DNA from 3 places in the Janthinobacterium sp. NFX145 genome. Region 2 is predicted to be linked to each of the others. Evidence: predicted binding sites of a transcription regulator. Region 2 holds the regulator's gene; each other region holds the start of a gene.

Region 1 (5,778 bases), 2.7 Mb from region 2:
AACGCCACCGTGCATCAATCCGTTGCCGGCGCCACCGATAAACTGAAACGCGCCATCGATAGCGCCCTGGGCCGCCTGCAAGACAGCAAGCGCCACGCCACCGGCAAGAATGCCGTGATCGATACGGCCGAAGCGGAAGAAACCGCCGAGTAATTCCCCACCTGCAAGATTTCCAGAGACTGAGGCAGCCGTTCAAGGCTGCCTTTGCACATCTGGCCCGCCTTTTGCACGCGGCAACTTCAATAATAAAACCACAAGCATTCCAGCGTATTAACGCGGCAATGAAATAATTGTCGTATTTCTCACAGTAAGTGACATCAAGCAAGGCGTTGCCGTTACGGCCAAGGCCGCTTTACGCTATCATGAAGTGACCGGCCCCCTGCTCGCGCGCCGGCTTTTTGAAAGTGTGATTGTGGAACAGATCGGCAACTTCGGCGCTTCAGGCTGCAACATCGGCGATTTACAGCTATTTCGCGATGGGGCGGATAGCCAGACGGCCGCCATGCTGGCGCCCTGCCCCGTCATGCGCCTCGAAGCGGGCGAAGCTATTTCCGACACGCAAGGCGCCAGCCTGTACATCGTCCTGCGCGGTTCGCTGGCCGTGGCCGCCGACACCCACACGGGCATGGATGACGGCACCGTCAGCAAGGTCTTGCCCGGCGAAAGCGTGGGCGAACAATCGGTGCTCGATGAAGCGAGCAACCTGGCCGCCATTTCCGCCCTGGAAGAAACCGACTTGCTGGTGATCGACGCGGCCATCGTCTGGGAATTGATCGAACAGTCGAACGGTCTGGCGCGCAACCTGCTGCGGCTGCTGTCCTTCCGCATCCGCGCCGCGAATGCGCTGCTGCGCCGGCGCCAGAAACTGGGCGAATTCTACCGCCAGCTATCGATGGTCGACAGCCTGACGGGCTTGTACAACCGCGCCTGGCTGACGGATCTGCTGCCTAACATGATCGTCACGGCCCACGCCAGCGGCTCGCCGCTGTCGCTGGTGATGATCGACCTCGACCATTTCAAGCGTTTCAACGACACGCACGGCCACCAGGCGGGCGACCAGGCGCTGCGCATCGCCGCACAAGTGCTGGGCGCGGCCCTGCGGCCCACGGATTTTGCCGTGCGCTATGGTGGCGAGGAAATGATGGTGATCTTGCCCGATACCAACGAACACGTGGCCCTGCGGGTGGCCGAGCGCCTGTGCGAGCGCATGCAGCTGGCCGTCATCTTCGCCGACATGCGCAGCGCGCTGCCGCACATCACGGGTTCCTTCGGCGTGGCCAGCCTGGCGGCCGAACAGGACGACGAGGCGCTGATCGCGGCCGCCGACGCGGCCCTTTACCGCGCGAAGGCAGGCGGACGCAACCGGGTCATGCTATAGATCAGGCAGCCTTGCTGTCGGCTGGCTTGCTTGCATCCGGCTTGGCGGCGTCATCCTTCTTGCTGCTGTGCGCGGCGATGAAATCGGCATAGCCCTTCTGCACCAGCTCATACGTCTTGTCGATATTGCCGGCGATATCGCCACCCAGCACTTTCAAGCCCTCCAGGATATCGCGCGCTTCCTTGAAACCTTTCTCCATGCCGCCGCTGATGGTGTCCATGAACTTGGTCAGGGCCGTATCGTCGTCCATGCCGGGATTTTGCTTCTTGTAGGCGTCAAAAAAACCCGTCGACAGCGATACAATGCGGCTCGCCGTCGCTTCGGCGCTGTTATCCTGCGACGCCGCGTTCTGGATCGCATCGTCGCCGTACTGGCTCTTCAGCGCTTCATTGATGTTGGTGATGGCCGTCTTGTACAGCAGCGCCAGCGGCTCGTTCTCGGAACCGATGGACACATTCAGCGACGCCTGCATGATGGAAGCGTTCAATTGCAGCTTGGTGCGGTCATTCACGCTCATTTCAGCGTTGATGCCGTCCTTTTGCTGGACTTTATCGTCCTTGCCGGCAACGCCTGTACTGACGGAAGTCACGGAAGGGTTGGAATTGCCGCTTGCGGCGATGGGAATTGACACGATAGACCTCCTTGAACGGACAATGTATGCCACCATGCGGGAAACGCGATGATGACCATCCTCTCGTGTAGTATCGGCAGGTTTTCAGAAAACTGTAGCAGCGGCCGCTTTTAGCGGCCCGGATAACCAATCAAGCAACGACCATCAATGACTAACCAGACCTTTCTTTGGCACGACTACGAAACCTTTGGCGCCCAGCCGCGCCGCGACCGTCCGGCCCAGTTCGCCGCCATCCGCACGGATGCGGACCTCAACGAAATCGGCGAGCCGATCATGCTGTATTGCCAGCCTGCCAATGATTTCCTGCCCGACCCGCAATCGTGCCTGATCACCGGCATCACGCCGCAACAGTGCTTGCAGCTGGGCGTGCCCGAACACCAGTTCGCCGCCACCATCGAAGCGGCCTTTTCGGAGCCGGGCACCATCGGCGTGGGCTACAACACCATCCGTTTCGACGATGAAGTCACGCGTTTCCTGTTCTGGCGCAATCTGATCGACCCGTATGCGCGCGAATGGAAGAACCATTGCGGCCGCTGGGACATCCTCGACGTGGTGCGCATGACGCATGCGCTGCGCCCGGAAGGCATTCAATGGCCAAAGCGCGACGACGGCCAGACCAGTTTTAGACTGGAACACTTGAGCAAGGCCAATGGCCTGGCCCACGAAGCGGCGCACGATGCGCTGTCCGACGTGCGCGCCACCATCGCCCTGGCGCGCCTGATCCGCGAAAAGCAGCCGAAACTGTTCGAATTTTGCCTGGCCCTGCACAAGAAGGACCGGGTCGCCAGTGAAATGGGCATGCACCTGGCCGCCGCCGAGCGCCAGCCCTTCCTGCACGTGTCGGGCATGTTCCCCGCCGAACGGGGCTGCTTGGGCGTCGCCTGGCCGCTGGCCACGCATCCGAGCAATAAAAATGAAATCCTCGTCTGGGATTGCGCCTACGATCCGCGCGAACTGTTCGCGCTGGACGCCGACACCATCCGCACGCGGCTGTTCACGCGCAAGGAAGCCATGCCGGAAGGCATGACGCGCCTGCCCGTGAAAAGCGTGCACCTGAACAAGTCGCCCATGCTGGTGGGTAATTTAAAAACCCTGTCGCCGGCCATGGCCGCGCAATGGGGCATCGATCTGGATGCGGCGAAGGTCAACGCGCAACTGGCCGCGACGGCGCCGAACATGGATGCGATCTGGGCCGAAGTGTTCCAGCGTCCGGGCGCGAACGCCGCGCTGGACGTGGATGAGGATTTGTACAATGGTTTCGTCAGCAACGACGACCGCCGCCTGCTCGAATCCTTGCGCCGCGACACGCCGGCCAAGCTGGCCACGGCCCGCCCCTCGTTTGCCGACGAGCGCCTGCAGGAATTGCTGTTCCGCTACCGCGCCCGCAATTTCCCGCAAACCCTGAGCGAAGCGGAAAGCCTGCGCTGGGAACAGCACCGCGCCGCCCGCCTGTTCGACGGCGACGCCGGCGCCCGCACCATCGAAATGTTGTTTACGGAGATCGACGTGCTGTCGGAATCGGTCGATGAGCGGGGAGAAGAGATTTTAGGCGAGCTGTACGACTACGCGGAGATGGTGGCGCCCATGCGCGACTGAAAGAGGGCGCGAGTCGGGTAGGTCGGATTAGCGGGCCGAAGACCCGCGTAATCCGACAACATTGTTGACGTTACCGGTGTTGTCGGGTTACGGCCGCTGGCCTAACCCGACCTATATTTTTTATGGGTGATGTTTAAACCGAACGATGCTGATTGATCGCATCGCGCGTTTCAATGGCCACGCGGCGCGCCGCGTCGGCGAAATCTTCGCCCGCTTGCGGCGTGGCGTAGATGATGGCGCGCGACGAGCTGATCATCATGCCCATGCCCTTGGCCGTCTGGCCCGCGCCAACTGTCGCCGCGATGTCGCCGCCCTGGGCGCCGATGCCGGGCACCAGCAGCGGCATGTCGCCGACGATGGCGCGCACTTGCGCCAGTTCTTCAGGGAAGGTGGCGCCGACGACAAGCGCGCACTGGCCATTCTTGTTCCATTTATCGGCCACCAGGCGCGCCACGCGCTGGTACAGCGGTTCGCCATCCGTATTCAGGAATTGCAGGTCCGAGCCGCCCGGGTTCGAGGTGCGGCACAGGATAATCACGCCGCGGTCTTTCCACGCCAGATAGGGGTCGAGCGAATCCTCGCCCATGTAGGGGTTCACGGTGACGGCGTCGGCGCCGTAGCGCTCGAACGCTTCGCGCGCGTACTGCGTGGCCGTCGCGCCGATGTCGCCCCGTTTCGCGTCGAGGATCAGCGGGATGTGCGGATAGTGTTCACGCACATAGCGGCAGATGTCTTCCAGCTGCTTTTCCGCGCCCAGCGCGGCAAAATAGGCGATCTGCGGCTTGAAGGCGCATGCCAGGTCGGCCGTGGCGTCGATGATGCGCGTGCAGAAGGTGGTGATTCCATCAGGCAGGTCGCGCAGTTCGGCCGGCAGTTTCGCCAGGTCGGGGTCCAGGCCCACGCACAGCAGGGAATTATTGGCCGTCCACGCGGCGGATAATTTATTGATGAAATTCACGGTACACCTTCTCTATATTCAGTTGCAAACCCCGTATTGTAACGCGGCGCGGGATTGCGAAGGCAGACGGAGGCGGCGACCGGCGCTGATTAAACCGACATGGCGGGCCGTTTCAGGTATATTTGCCCCATCCCTTTTACTCGGCACGGAACCCATCATGCAAATCACCAATCAATTCACCAAATGGCTGCGCCTGGCCCTGAGCGTCACCGTCCTGGCCGGCGTCCTGACGGGCTGCGGCTACAACGACTTCCAGAGCAAGGATGAAGCCACCAAGGCCGCCTGGGGCGAAGTGGTCAACCAGTACCAGCGCCGCGCCGACCTGATCCCCAACCTGGTCAACACCGTCAAGGGCTATGCCACGCACGAGCGCGAAACCCTGGAAGCGGTGACCAAGGCGCGCGCCGCCGCCACCAGTTTCCAGATCACGCCCGAAGTGCTGAACGATCCGGCCGCATTCGAGAAATTCCAGCAAGTGCAGGGCCAGCTGTCGTCGGCCCTGTCGCGCCTGATGGTGGTGTCCGAGAAATACCCGGACCTGAAGGCCGACACGAGCTTCCGCGACCTGCAATCGCAGCTGGAAGGCACGGAAAACCGCATCACCGTGGCGCGCCAGCGCTACATCGTGGCCGTACAGGATTACAACGTGCATGCGCGCAGCTTCCCGAACAACCTGACGGCCATGGTCTTCGGCTACAAGGTCAAGCCATCGTTCACGGTGGAAAATGAAAAAGCCATCTCGACCGCACCGACCGTCAACTTTGGCAAATAAGATGAAAGCCTGGTCCTACCTCGCGGCGCTGGCGACGGCGCTGCTGCTGTGGACGATGGCGCCAGCTGGCGCACAGGGCTTGCAGCCCGTGCCGCCGCTGGCGGCGCGCGTGACGGACAACGCCGGCATGCTCGACGCCAAGCAAAAGGCGGCGCTGGAAGGCGTGCTGGCCGATTACGAAGCCAAGACGGGCAGCCAGATCGCCGTGCTGCTGGTCAAGAGCACGGAACCGGAAGCCATCGAGCAATACAGCATCCGCGTGACGGATGCCTGGAAGCTGGGCCGCAAGGGTGTCGATGACGGCGTGCTGCTGATGGTGGCGAAGGACAACCCCTCGTCCCTGCGCCGCCTGCGTATCGAAGCGGGCCGCGGCGTGCAGGGCGTGCTGACGGATGCGCAATCGAAACGCATCCTGCAAGACGTGATCGCGCCGCATTTCAAGC
Region 2 (5,778 bases):
TGGCGGCCGCCTGCTGCTCCGGCGTCAGTTCCGCCTGCAGCCAGTGCCAGTATTCATCCTGATATGGATTGGTGACGCCGGGCGCGAGGATATCGTCGTAGACCTGGCGCAGGGCCAGCAGGTAGCCATACGCCTGCGGCGCATCCTTCTGCACCACCTCGCCATCGCGCAGGTAGGCCATCATCAGCGTCGACACGCTGGTCAGTTCCGCCTCGTCCGCCTGCGCCGTCAGCTGGCCGATGGCTTGCCGCTTCCACGCCTGCACCAGCGGATCGTCGGGACGGTTGCGCAGCGCGCTGCGGTCGCCGAACGGTCCTTCCGACAGGAACAGGGTGGCGGCGCCGGGCACGCCCGCCTTGGCGGCGGTGGCCAGGTAGCCGAGGCGGTCCTCGCGCTGGCGCTGCGTCAGGCCCCCGCACAACTGCTGCTGGGCGGCTTTTTCTTCCGCCGTCATCTCGCGTCCCAGTTCGAATTCCAGCCCCGGCAAGCGGCTTTCGCGCTGGAAGACGATGCAGTCGTCGATCAGGTTGAAGGCCGCATACGCGTCTTCCGGCTTGCCGCTGGCGCCCAGGCGTTCTAGCCGCCGCGCCAGGGTCACGGCAACGGGCGCGGCATCGGCGGCCGGGGTGGCGTCGATATTCAGATACGATGCCAGGCTGCGCCCCGCCGGCGCGCTGGCGGCAACGGCGACAGGTTCCGGCGCGCCGCCGTCGGGCGCGGGCCAGTACACGAGCGCCAGCACGGCCGCGATGGCGGCGGCGATGGCGATGCCGGTGAATTTGACGTTCATGGAGACGATGCGCGTGGATGGGAAGCGCACGTTACCACATGCGCGCGGCAGCGGGCCGCACGCCTGTGCACCCTCAGCCGCCGGCCTTTTTCGCCTGGTGGCCCAGTTTGGCCAGCGCGGCCAGGATGGTGTCCACATGGTCGCCCTGCACTTCGATCACGCCATCCTTGACCGTGCCGCCCGAGCCGCACTGCGTGCGCAACTGCTTGCCCAGCAGGGCCAGCGCGATGGCGTCCAGCGCCAAGCCTTTTACCACCGTGACGCTCTTGCCGCCGCGGCCCTTGGTCTGGCGCGACACGCGCACCGCGCCGTCGCCGATTGGCGCCGCTTTGGCTTGCGCCTTGCACGCGCATTGCGCCAGCGGCTGGCGGCAGGCGGGACACATGCGGCCCGTTTCGGTGGAATAGACGAGACCGCCCAGGGAGCTGCTTTTCATGAGGAAGAGATAAAAGAGAGAATGCCGCGATTGTACCAAGCGGCGGCGTTCAATTGGCTGGCGCCACGGGCGCCGTCGGCACTTCCGTCACCGTTTCGGGGATGCCCGACAAAATCGTCACGGCGACCCGGCGGTTGCGCGCGCGCCCTTCCGCCGTTTCATTGGGCGCCACGGGAATATTGTCGGCGTGGCCGACGGCCGTCAGGCGCGAAGCCTTGACGCCGCTGGCGATGAACAGGCGCACCACGGCGCTGGCGCGCGCGGCCGACAATTCCCAGTTCGAGGCAAAGTTCGAATTGCTGATCGGCTGCACGTCCGTATGCCCTTCCACCTGCACGTCGTGCGTATCGTCCTTGAGCAGCACGGCCACGGCGCGCAGGGCCTGGTCCGACTCCGTCGTCAGGCGCGCCGCGCCCGGATCGAACAGCACGCTGGCATTGATTTCCACGCTCACGCCGCGGCTCGTCTGCGTGACCCGCACCTTGCCCTCCTTCACCAGCGGCGCCAGGGTCGACGTCAGATCCTGCGCCAGGCGCGTCATGTGTTCGCGCTCGCGGCGGATGGCTTCCGTGCGGCGCTTCAGGGCGGGATTCGGCAAAGGAATGGCTTGCGGCGCTTCCATGATGATGGGCGGCGCGCCCTTTTCCAGGCTGAAGGCCTGGCCGATGGCGTTCTGGAAGACGCGGTATTTGCCTTCGTTGACTTGCGAAATGGCGTACATGACGACGAAAAAGGCGAACAGCAGGGTGATGAAGTCGGCATACGAGATCAGCCAGCGGTCCTGATTGTCCGGTTCCTCGTCATACTTCCTGCGCGCGCGCCGCATCATGGTCAATGCTCGTGCAGCAGGCTCGACACGCGCTCTTCGATGATGCGCGTATGGTCGCCCGTGGCGATGTCGTACAGCACGGCGGCCGTGATTTCGTATTGCAGCACGCGGCGCGACACGATGGCCTTGAGTTTATTTGCCACCGGCAGGAACAGCAGGTTGGCCAGGCCCACGCCATAAATCGTCGAGACAAACGCCACGGCGATGCCGCCACCTAATTTACTCGGGTCGGTGAGGTTTTCCATCACGTGTATCAGGCCCAGCACGGCGCCCAGAATGCCGATGGTGGGCGAATAGCCGGCCGCCGATTCCCACACCTTGACAGCCTGGCGCTCGGCCATCTCGTAGGCGGAGATTTCCACGTCGAGCAGCTGGCGCAGCTTGTCGGGCGCGATGCCGTCGACGATCATGCGCAAACCCTTGGCGTTGAAGCGGTCGGCCGTGTTTTCCATCAGGCGCTCGAGCGCCAGCGTCCCGTCGCGGCGCGCCGTCAGACTCCAGAGTCCGATGTCGCGCGCCAGCGCGGCGCGCGTGTCGGCGGGCGGCAGGAAGACCCAGCGCAGCATTTCCAGGCCGCGCACAAAAGTACGCAGCCGCGTTTGCAGCAGCACGGCGCCGAAGGTGCCGATGACCACGATGGCGAAGGCGGCAGGCTGCAGCAGGGAGGCCATCTTGCCGCCTTCCAGCGCCTGGCCGACCAGGAGGCCGGCCAGCGCCAGCGCCAGCCCGATTACGCTGGACCAGTCCACGCCAGCTCCCTCAAGGTTGCGCGCAGGCGCGCGACGGCCTGGGTATGCAGCTGCGAGACGCGCGATTCGGATACGCCCATCACCGCGCCGATCTCCTTCAGGTTCAGCTCTTCTTCGTAATACAGGCCCATGAGTATTTTCTCGCGTGGCGGCAGCGCGTCGATGGCATCGATCACGGATTGCCGGAAATCGGTATCGAGCAGGGAACGCAAGGGGTCGCTGTCCTCGTCCACGCAATGGCGGTCGAGGAAGCTGTCATTGCCGTCCGGGTCATGAAAGTCTTCGTAGTACACGAGCTGGTGGCCGCCGCCGTCGCCCAGCATTTCCTGGTAGTCGGCCAGCGACATTTTCAGCAGCTTCGCCACTTCCGACTCCGTCGGCGGGTGGCCGAGGCGCTGCTGCAAGGTACTCATCGCCTCTTCGATCTTGCGCATGTTCTGGCGCATGCTGCGCGGCAGCCAGTCGCTGGTGCGCAATTCGTCGAGCATGGCGCCGCGGATGCGCAGCACGGCATACGTCTCGAACTGCGCGCCATGCGTCTCTTCATAGCGGCTGATGGCATCGAGCAGGCCGATCATGCCGGCCTGGATCAGGTCATCGACCTCGACCGAAGGCGGCAATTTCGCCTTCATATGGTGCGCCAGACGCTTCACCAGCGGAATATGCTCCGTCAGCAAATAGTCCTTGTTCGATTTCCCTTTGACCGTGTACATAGGCTGCTTATTGTTTTCTCATCTTATCTGGTGCTACGGTTGGCTTCAGGCGCTGAACTGGTGCGGGCTCCCCGTCTGGTACAAGGTGCCGCCCAGCACCGGCGCCGCCGAACGGGCCAGCCGCTCGGCCAGTCCGCGAAACGCCACCGAGGCGCCCGCCAGCGGAAACGCATCGACCACGCTGCGGCCCAGGCGCGCCGCGCGGTGCAGATACTCATCGGCAGGCACCGAACCCATCGAGGTCAGCTTCACGGCCAGGTAGCGGCTCGCCGCCTGCGCCATATTATCGTATACCACTTTTGCTTCGGATTCGGAAGCGCCGGTGACGAGGATGCCGAACGGACGGCGTCCCAGTTCCTGGCTCAGGCGCTTGATCAGGCAGTACGCCGCCTTGATTGAGGTGGCGCTGGTGGACACTTGCACGACGATATCCGATGAGGCCATCAGCGGCACGGGGAAGCAGTCGCCCTCGTCGGCCATGACGCCGTCGACCAGCACGATGCCGCTCTGGCGCGCCAGCACCTCGAAGGTCTTGCCCAGGCGGCGCAGTTCGTCCTCGCCCGCATAGTCCATGCTGTCCATCAAATGGTTGCGCGCGCCCAGGCTGGCCACACCGAAGCCTTGCGGCACCTGGTGGATGACCTGGTTCAAGCCGCACTGCTGGCGCGCCACGTCGCGCAGGCTGGCGCCGTGCGCCAGGCCCAGGCGCGCAGCCACGCCATCGCTGCCGCCGCTGGCGTCGAGCAGCAGCACGTCATTGCCGCCGTAGGCGAGCGAAGCGCCCAGGTTGACCAGCATGGCGCCCTTGTCGTCCTGCGGCGTGGCCGACAGGAACGTCATGACGCGCGGCTGCGGGCCGGCCAGCATGCGGCGCAAGCCTTCGGCCTGATCGAAATCGAAATTAGCCAAGGTGCACCCCGCGCGCTTCATTGTTGCGGGCGGCCGCCTGCGCCATCAGCAGCGGCAGTTCGGCATCGGAAAACTGCGTCGCCGCCGAGTCGCGCTTGAGCTTGAAGGCGCGGTCGATCAGGTAGCCGCGGTCGGCCAGGTACAGGTCTTCCGGCACGCGCTGGCCGTTCGACACATAAAACAGGTTCAGCTTCTGGCGGATCACCACGTCGAGCACATTGCCGATCGAGGCCGCTTCATCGAGCTTGGTCATGATGCAGCCGGCCAGGCCGCTGCCTTGATATGCGCGCACCACTTCGTTGAGGGTTTCCTGCGTCGCCGTCGAGTTCAGGCACAGCAGGCGTTTTACATCGGCGCCGGCGCCCGACAGCATGGCCACCTGCTCCGTCACCATCTGGTCGCGCTGGCTCACGCCGACCGTATCGATCAGCACCGTGTGCTTGTTCTTCAATTCCTTCAGGGCGATGCGCAGGTCCGCCTCGTCCTTCACCGAATGCACCATCACGCCGAGGATCTTGCCGTAGATGCGCAACTGTTCATGCGCGCCGATACGGTAGGCATCCGTGGTGATCAGAGCCAGCTTTTCCGGGCCGTGGCGCATCACGCAGCGGGCGGCCAGCTTGGCCGTGCTGGTGGTCTTGCCAACGCCGGTCGGGCCGACCAGCGCAAACACGCCGCCCTGCTCCAGCATGGCGTCTTCATTGGCGACGGTATTCAGGTTACGGCTCAGGACGGTCTTGATCCAGCGCATGCTTTGCGCGCCATCGAGGCCGGCCGGCAGCTTGTCGATCAGGTAGCGCGCCAGGCTGGCCGAGAAACCGGCGGCCAGCATTTCGCGCAGCACGACGGCTTTTTGCGGCTCGCGCTGCTGCGTCGAGCCCCACGAGATTTCCGCCAGCTGGGTTTCCATCATGCCGCGCATGGCGCGGATTTCATTCATCATGCCGCTCATCTCGGCGGCGGCGTTTTCCTTGACGTGCGCCAGCGCGCTGGCCATCATCTGCTGCATGCGGGCCATGTCCACTGGCTCGCCGGCTGCCTGGCGCGGCGCGGCAGGACGTGGCGCAGCCGGGCGCTGGGCCGGGGCGGCCGGACGCTGCGGCGTGGCGAACTGGGTCTGCAACTGGGGACGGGGCTGGGACATTTCGGACGCGGCCGGCGGCGACGCCAGCGAAGCGGCATCGTCATTGGCCAGCGCGAGGATTTCCACCACGCCGTCGGCCTGGCGGTTCGACAGGATCACGGCGTCGGGGCCCAGCGCTTCACGCACCTTGCGCAGCGCATCGCGCGACGAGGCGCCCGTAAATTTCTTCACATTCATGACCGGCCTCCCAGGGCGGGGGTGGCGCAAT
Region 3 (5,778 bases), 2.8 Mb from region 2:
CGCCCGAGGAGGCCAATGGCGTGGCCGTGCGCCTGGCCTCGCCCGATGTGTACCGCGGTGGCGGCATCGGCATGGATCCGGCCCTGCAGGGGTTGACGATCAGCCCGCTGGAGCGCGGTGGCCGCCATTATGTGCGCGTGACTACGCGGCAAGCGATCCAGGCGGGCCACGTGCATCTGTATTTATTGCTGGGCAGTGGCAATGGCGCCGTCGTGCGCCTGGGCACCCTGTGGCTGACGCCGGCGCCGCCTGCTGCCGCTGCCGTCAGTGCGCCAGCCAGGCCCGCCGTTCCGGTGCCCATGCCCATGCCTGTCCCCGCGCCGTTGCCACGCGCAGTGACTGGCGCGCCGTTGCCCGATGCTGCCGCGCTGGCGGCCCGCGCGCGTGCCGAGGGCCTGGTACGCCCGGCGCGCGTGTTCGTGCCGCCGCCCGCCGCGCCCACACCGGCTGCGCCCGCGCTGCGTGCGCCGCCGCTGCGCCGCGCCACAGCGCCCGTGGCCGCTTGCGCACCGCAGGCGGATGCCGGGCAGGCGCAAGCGTGCGTGGCGCTGGATGAGAAAAATGCGGCCCTGAATGACAAGCTCGGCGAATTGGAGGGCAAGATCGGCGCCTTGCAAAAGGCGCTGGCTCAGCCCGCCGCCGCCGCCATTGCTGCGCCGGCTGCCGCGCCTGCCGAGGCGCCGGCGCCGCATGCCAAGCCCAAGCCCCTGCACGCGGCGCCAGCCGCTGACAAGAAGGCGGGCGGCAATGGCTTGCTGTGGCTCGGTATCGGCACCGTGGCCTTCCTGTTGCTGACGGCGCTCATCGTGTATGTCGTGCGCAAGCGCAAGCAGGCGGCAGTGCCGGGCGCGCCGTCGAAATACTGGGTCTTGCTGCGCAAACCGTTCCGCCGCAAGAAAAAGGATGTGCCCGTGCTGACGGAGGCGGTGGAGGACGGAACGGTAGCCGAGCCGGAACCGGAGCCGTTCTCGCGTTAATCGTGTTGCAAGGCTGCGCTACAATTTGATATAAAAAAAGATATTGAAAAAAGACATGGATATGCTTGCCAATCGCGTTGCCTATTTCTTAAAGATGGTGTTATGATTAATTCAGTGGACTTGCTCTACGACAAAACAGCCCCAGCCTGGCGCAGTCACCAACGATAGTGTGGCGCGGCAAACAGGTGTAGCGTTGCATAAACGCCTGGGTCTGGAAGCGGTTCGCGATGCCGACGATGTGCTCGCGAACGCCGGATGCAACCGGCAGCGAGGCGACGCCAGGAGATACCTGGGGCTCGCCTTCCAAATTCCCCCCCCTCCTTGTTCCCGAGCGCCGCAGTTGTCGCGCTCCTTGCCAGGGAGTTGACGTAAAAAAAGCACCCGCGGGTGCTTTTGTCGTTTCTGGTGCTGCAGCTTCTTACATGCGGGCGCGCGCGCCCTGCATGGCGCTCGGCAGCTGCGTCATCCACGGTTCCGTGATGGCGCGGATTTCGCGGTCGTTTGCCAGGATTTGCTTGAGCAAGTCGATCTTGCGCAGGCGCGAAGCGCCGGCCAGGGCAGGCACCTTGCCCGTCATGGTCGCGCTGGCAGCGCTGGCGCACTGGTTTTCCAGGGCATCCAAGTCATTCCAGTCGCTCGAACGTGCGGCCACGACCATTTTATTGGTCATTCCTGCAATATTTTCGTACATCGAGAGAACGTCGTTGGAGGTCATGAGCACACCCGTAACTAGTGAATGGATTACCGCTTGTCTAGATTAACGGCGTGCTTATCCGGAACTTGAGGGTGTTTTTGAAAAAAAAGTGAAAATAATTGGCTATGTCACCGTCAAGTGTGGGAATGCGCCCAACGTTGCTTTCAATAACGTTTCCGATGAACGGATGCGCCTGGCGTCGAGTATCCAGCGCCAGCCCAGGTAGTTCGGCAGGTAGCGCGTCGCCACGCCGTGAAAGGGCCGTAGCCATGCGCGCAAGCGGCTGTGATAGGCATTGACGTTCTGCACGTGGGCGGCCCCTCGCACACGGATGCCAGCGCGCAAGTTGACTGCTTGGTGGCTGATGCCCGCTTCCCTCGCAAAAGCCAGATAGGCGGCATGACCGTCGGTCACCAGCAGCACGTCCTTGTCGATAACGGGTAGCAGCGAATGATGCAGCTGTGCCTTCGTCAACGCCCCTTTGCCCGTGACGAAATCGAGGGTCTGGCCCGTACGGTCGCGCGCCACCAGGATGCAAACCTGTTCATTGGAAATGCCGCGCTGATGGGCATGGCCGCCACGGCGGCGCGCCGGACGCGTCATCTGCCTGGATCCCTTTTCTGATTCCAGCACGTAGAGTTCATCGGCCTCGGCAATGCCATGCAGACAATGCGGCCGGTCCGTCTTTGCTACGCTGAGAAAACGGTGTCGCCAGCGAAACGTGGTGTTGCGGTGCAGTCCCAACTGCTGAGCGGCCTGGCGTACTGACCTGGAATCAAGCAGGCAATCCGCATAGTCGAGCCACAGCGATTTATGGCGCAAGTGCGCCAGCGGCGTACCCGTCAAGGCATTGAATGTGCGCCCACAGGATACACAGCGGTAGCGCTGCAGGCCGTGCGCATGGCCATGCCGGTGCAGGTGACACGATTGGCAGGCGGGACAGCCCAGGCGTGCTTGCGTAGCGTTTTCAAGCAGCGTGACGGTCACATCGTGTGGCTCATTGCCACACAGCAAGGCTATTCCTGCCTGCCGCTGGCGCCGGTTCAACTGCGCAAACTGCGCGATAAAGCGTATCCATTCGGCTGGCTGCATGATCGGCTCCTGCATGGTGGGTATGCAGAGTCAGACAGCCCAGCCAAGGAAAGATTCAGGCAGATCCCCTATTTATCGATGACAGAGCCAAATAATTTAGCTGATTGCTTGCCGGCCGCCGGAATCGCCCGCAAACCCGCATGGATGCGGGGGCTGGCGATTCCGGCCAGCGTGGATTTATTTGACGAGTTCTTCCAGTCCCGCGCTCAGTTCGGTGGGCGGCGGCATCTTGTCGACCAGCACCGAGGGCGGCAAACCGAGCGCTTCGGCCACGTTGCTGGGGTAGCAGGCGATGATTTCTTCATTGCTCAACGCGTTTTCATCGATGCGTGCGCGCCAGGCGGCCAGGTGGATGATGGCGGCCAGGCGGTTCAGCGGCGCCTTGGCCAGCGGATCGGGAAAGGCGGCGATGGCCTCGGCAAAGGCAGGGGGGAACTTCCAGCGGCGTGCCAGTTCGGCGCCCACCTGCGCATAGTCATAGCCCAGGGAAACCCGCTCCGCGTCAAGCCGGCGCGCGTCGAGCGGCGGGGCGATCTTGTCGAGCTGCATGGCTTGTTCGGGCATGGCTGCATGGATCACCAGTTGACCGATCGCATGCATCATGCCGATGGTGAACGCCAGATCCTGGTTGTCGCCCGTCTGTCTGGCGATCCAGCGGGCCGACACGGCGCTGTGCAGGCTGTAGCGCCAGAATTGCGGCAGATTCAGTCCCGGCACGGCCTTGTAGCCGCTGACCAGGCCCGAACTGATGACGAGCGTGCGCACGGTTACAAAGCCGAGCATCAGCACGGCGTCTTCCACCGTGCCGATGCTGCGCGAGACGTGGTAATACGCCGAGTTGGCCAGCCGCAGCAGCTTGGCGCTCAAGGCCGGGTCCGCTCCCAGCTGCCGGGCGATGTCTTCGGTGGCGATGGCGGGGTTGTCGAAACTGCGCACCAGTTCATCGACGATCTTCGGGGCGGCAGGCAGGGCGTGGGGTTGCTGAAACAGCGCTTCCAGTTGCATGGCAATCTCCTTGGCATTCGCGCGGCGCGGGGTCGTGAAACTATAGGCCGATTTTTTGTCCGCATGCAAAAAAATTCCGGGGCGCTTTTTTCATGGGAAACAGGCTATGATTTTGACTATTCCATTGAAAGGATCGCCATGCACGGTTTGCGTTTTTCCTGGTCCCGGACGCCAGTCCAGGCCGCCATCATCCTCGCCCTGGCCGGCGTGTCGCTGGCCGGCTTGCCCGCCCAGGCGCATGGCCAGCAGGCGGCCGCCAGCGCCGTTGTTCCCGCTGCCCCCACGGCCTTGCCCGGCGACGATTTCTACGATTACGTGAATGGCGACTGGCTGCGCAAGACGGAGATTCCCGCCGACCGCAGCAGCTGGGGCTCGTTCGCCATCCTCGCCAACGCCACCAACGAGCGCATCATCGGTCTCGTCGAAGGCTTGTCGGCGGCGCCGCAGGCCGATGCCTCGGCGCGCCAGGTCAGCGATTTTTACCGTTCCTGGATGGATGAATCGGCTATCGAAGCGAAAGGCTGGGCGCCGATCAAGCCGTTGCTGAAGAAGATCGATGGCATCCGCGACCTGGCGGGACTGGCCCGCGCGCTGGGCGAAAGCTTGCGCGCCGATGTCGACCCGCTCAACGCCACCAATTTTTATACGGAAAACCTGTTCGGCCTGTGGGTGGCGCAAGACTTGAACGACACCACGCGCAATGTGGCGTATCTGCTGCAGGGCGGGCTGGGCTTGCCTGACCGCGCGTTCTACCAGGGCGACAGCGCCCGCATGCAGGGCTTGCGCGCCGGCTACCAGGCGCATATCGCGGCCATGCTCAAGCAGGCCGGCTACAGCGATGCGCCGGCCCGCGCCGCGCGCGTGTTTGCGCTGGAGCAGCAAATTGCCGCCAGCCACGCCAGCCGCGAGGATTCGGCCGATGTCGCCAAGGGCAATAATGCGTGGCGCGCCGCCGACTTCGCCAGCAAGGCGCCTGGACTGGACTGGAAAGCCTTCTTCCAGGCGGCCGGTCTGGGCCAGCAGACGGATTTCATCGTCTGGCATCCGACGGCCATGACGGGCAGCGCGGCCCTGGTGGGTAGCGTGCCGCTGGCCACGTGGAAGGATTTTCTGGCCTTCCACGCCATCAATCATTTCAGCACGATTTTGCCGAAGGCGGCCGCCGAGCAGCGCTTCGCCTTCTATGGCAGCGCCCTGAGCGGCACGCCGCAGCAGTCGCCGCGCAGCAAGCGCGCGCTGGCGGCAACCAACGCGGCCCTCAGCGACGCCGTCGGCAAGCTGTACGTGGAACGCTATTTCCCACCTGAATCGAAAGCCCGCGTGCAAGACATGGTGACGAATATCGTGGCCGCCTTCTCGCGCCGCATCGACAAGCTGGACTGGATGGCGCCGGCCACCAAGGCGCAGGCGCAGGAAAAGCTCAAGACCCTGTACGTGGGCGTCGGCTATCCGGAGCGCTGGGACAGCTATGCTGGCTTGCGCGTGGTGCGTGGCGATGCGCTGGGCAATGTGCAGCGCGCGGAACAGTTTCACTACCGGCAGGAGCTGGCCAAGCTGGGCCAGTCTCCCGACCGCAAGGCCTGGGCCATGCCGGCCCAGCTGGTCAACGCCGTCAACCTGCCGCTGCAAAATGCGCTGAACTTCCCGGCCGCCATCCTGCAGCCGCCGTTTTTCGACCCGCAAGCATCCGATGCGGCCAACTATGGCGGCATCGGCGCCACCATCGGCCACGAAATCAGCCACAGTTTTGACGACCAGGGCGCGCAGTTCGACGCCCAGGGCAAGTTGCGCGACTGGTGGACGCCGGCCGACCTGGCGCATTTCCAGACGGCATCCAAGCAATTGGTGGCGCAGTTCGCGGCCTATAAACCGTTCCCCGACCTGGCCGTGAATGGCCAGCTGACCCTGAGCGAAAACCTGGCCGATCTGGCCGGCGTGGCGGCCGCGCATGACGCGTTCACCCTGTCGCAGCAGGGCAAGCCGGTGCAGCCTGGTGCGGACCGCGATTTC

The links. The regulator FliA, encoded in region 2, starts transcription of late flagellar genes. The targets are predictions, from matches to a motif close to CTAAAGTTTNNNNNNNNNNNGCCGNTA.
Region 1: a site for FliA is predicted at 2,081-2,107, ahead of ACPJXG_RS22450 (DUF5610 domain-containing protein). Genes of this name have one in related genera too.
Region 3: a site for FliA is predicted at 1,736-1,762, ahead of ACPJXG_RS22100 (flagellar protein FliT). Genes of this name have one in related genera too.

Annotation. Positions count from the first base shown of each region.
Region 1 is NZ_CP187360.1:5,002,745-5,008,522, forward strand. Features, by position in the region: gene ACPJXG_RS22440 (HPF/RaiA family ribosome-associated protein) at 1-153, shown strand, start outside; gene ACPJXG_RS22445 (GGDEF domain-containing protein) at 413-1,378, shown strand; gene ACPJXG_RS22450 (DUF5610 domain-containing protein) at 1,380-2,009, opposite strand; gene sbcB (exodeoxyribonuclease I) at 2,157-3,605, shown strand; gene pyrF (orotidine-5'-phosphate decarboxylase) at 3,739-4,563, opposite strand; gene ACPJXG_RS22465 (LemA family protein) at 4,721-5,335, shown strand; gene ACPJXG_RS22470 (TPM domain-containing protein) at 5,337-5,778, shown strand, end outside.
Region 2 is NZ_CP187360.1:1,312,080-1,317,857, reverse strand. Features, by position in the region: gene ACPJXG_RS05855 (hypothetical protein) at 1-820, opposite strand, end outside; gene ACPJXG_RS05850 (translation initiation factor Sui1) at 864-1,226, opposite strand; gene motD (flagellar motor protein MotD) at 1,276-2,052, opposite strand; gene ACPJXG_RS05840 (flagellar motor protein) at 2,058-2,804, opposite strand; gene ACPJXG_RS05835 (RNA polymerase sigma factor FliA) at 2,786-3,517, opposite strand; gene ACPJXG_RS05830 (MinD/ParA family ATP-binding protein) at 3,563-4,426, opposite strand; gene flhF (flagellar biosynthesis protein FlhF) at 4,419-5,747, opposite strand.
Region 3 is NZ_CP187360.1:4,929,739-4,935,516, reverse strand. Features, by position in the region: gene ACPJXG_RS22105 (hypothetical protein) at 1-977, shown strand, start outside; gene ACPJXG_RS22100 (flagellar protein FliT) at 1,396-1,647, opposite strand; gene ACPJXG_RS22095 (IS1595 family transposase) at 1,795-2,763, opposite strand; gene ACPJXG_RS22090 (HDOD domain-containing protein) at 2,941-3,768, opposite strand; gene ACPJXG_RS22085 (M13 family metallopeptidase) at 3,907-5,778, shown strand, end outside.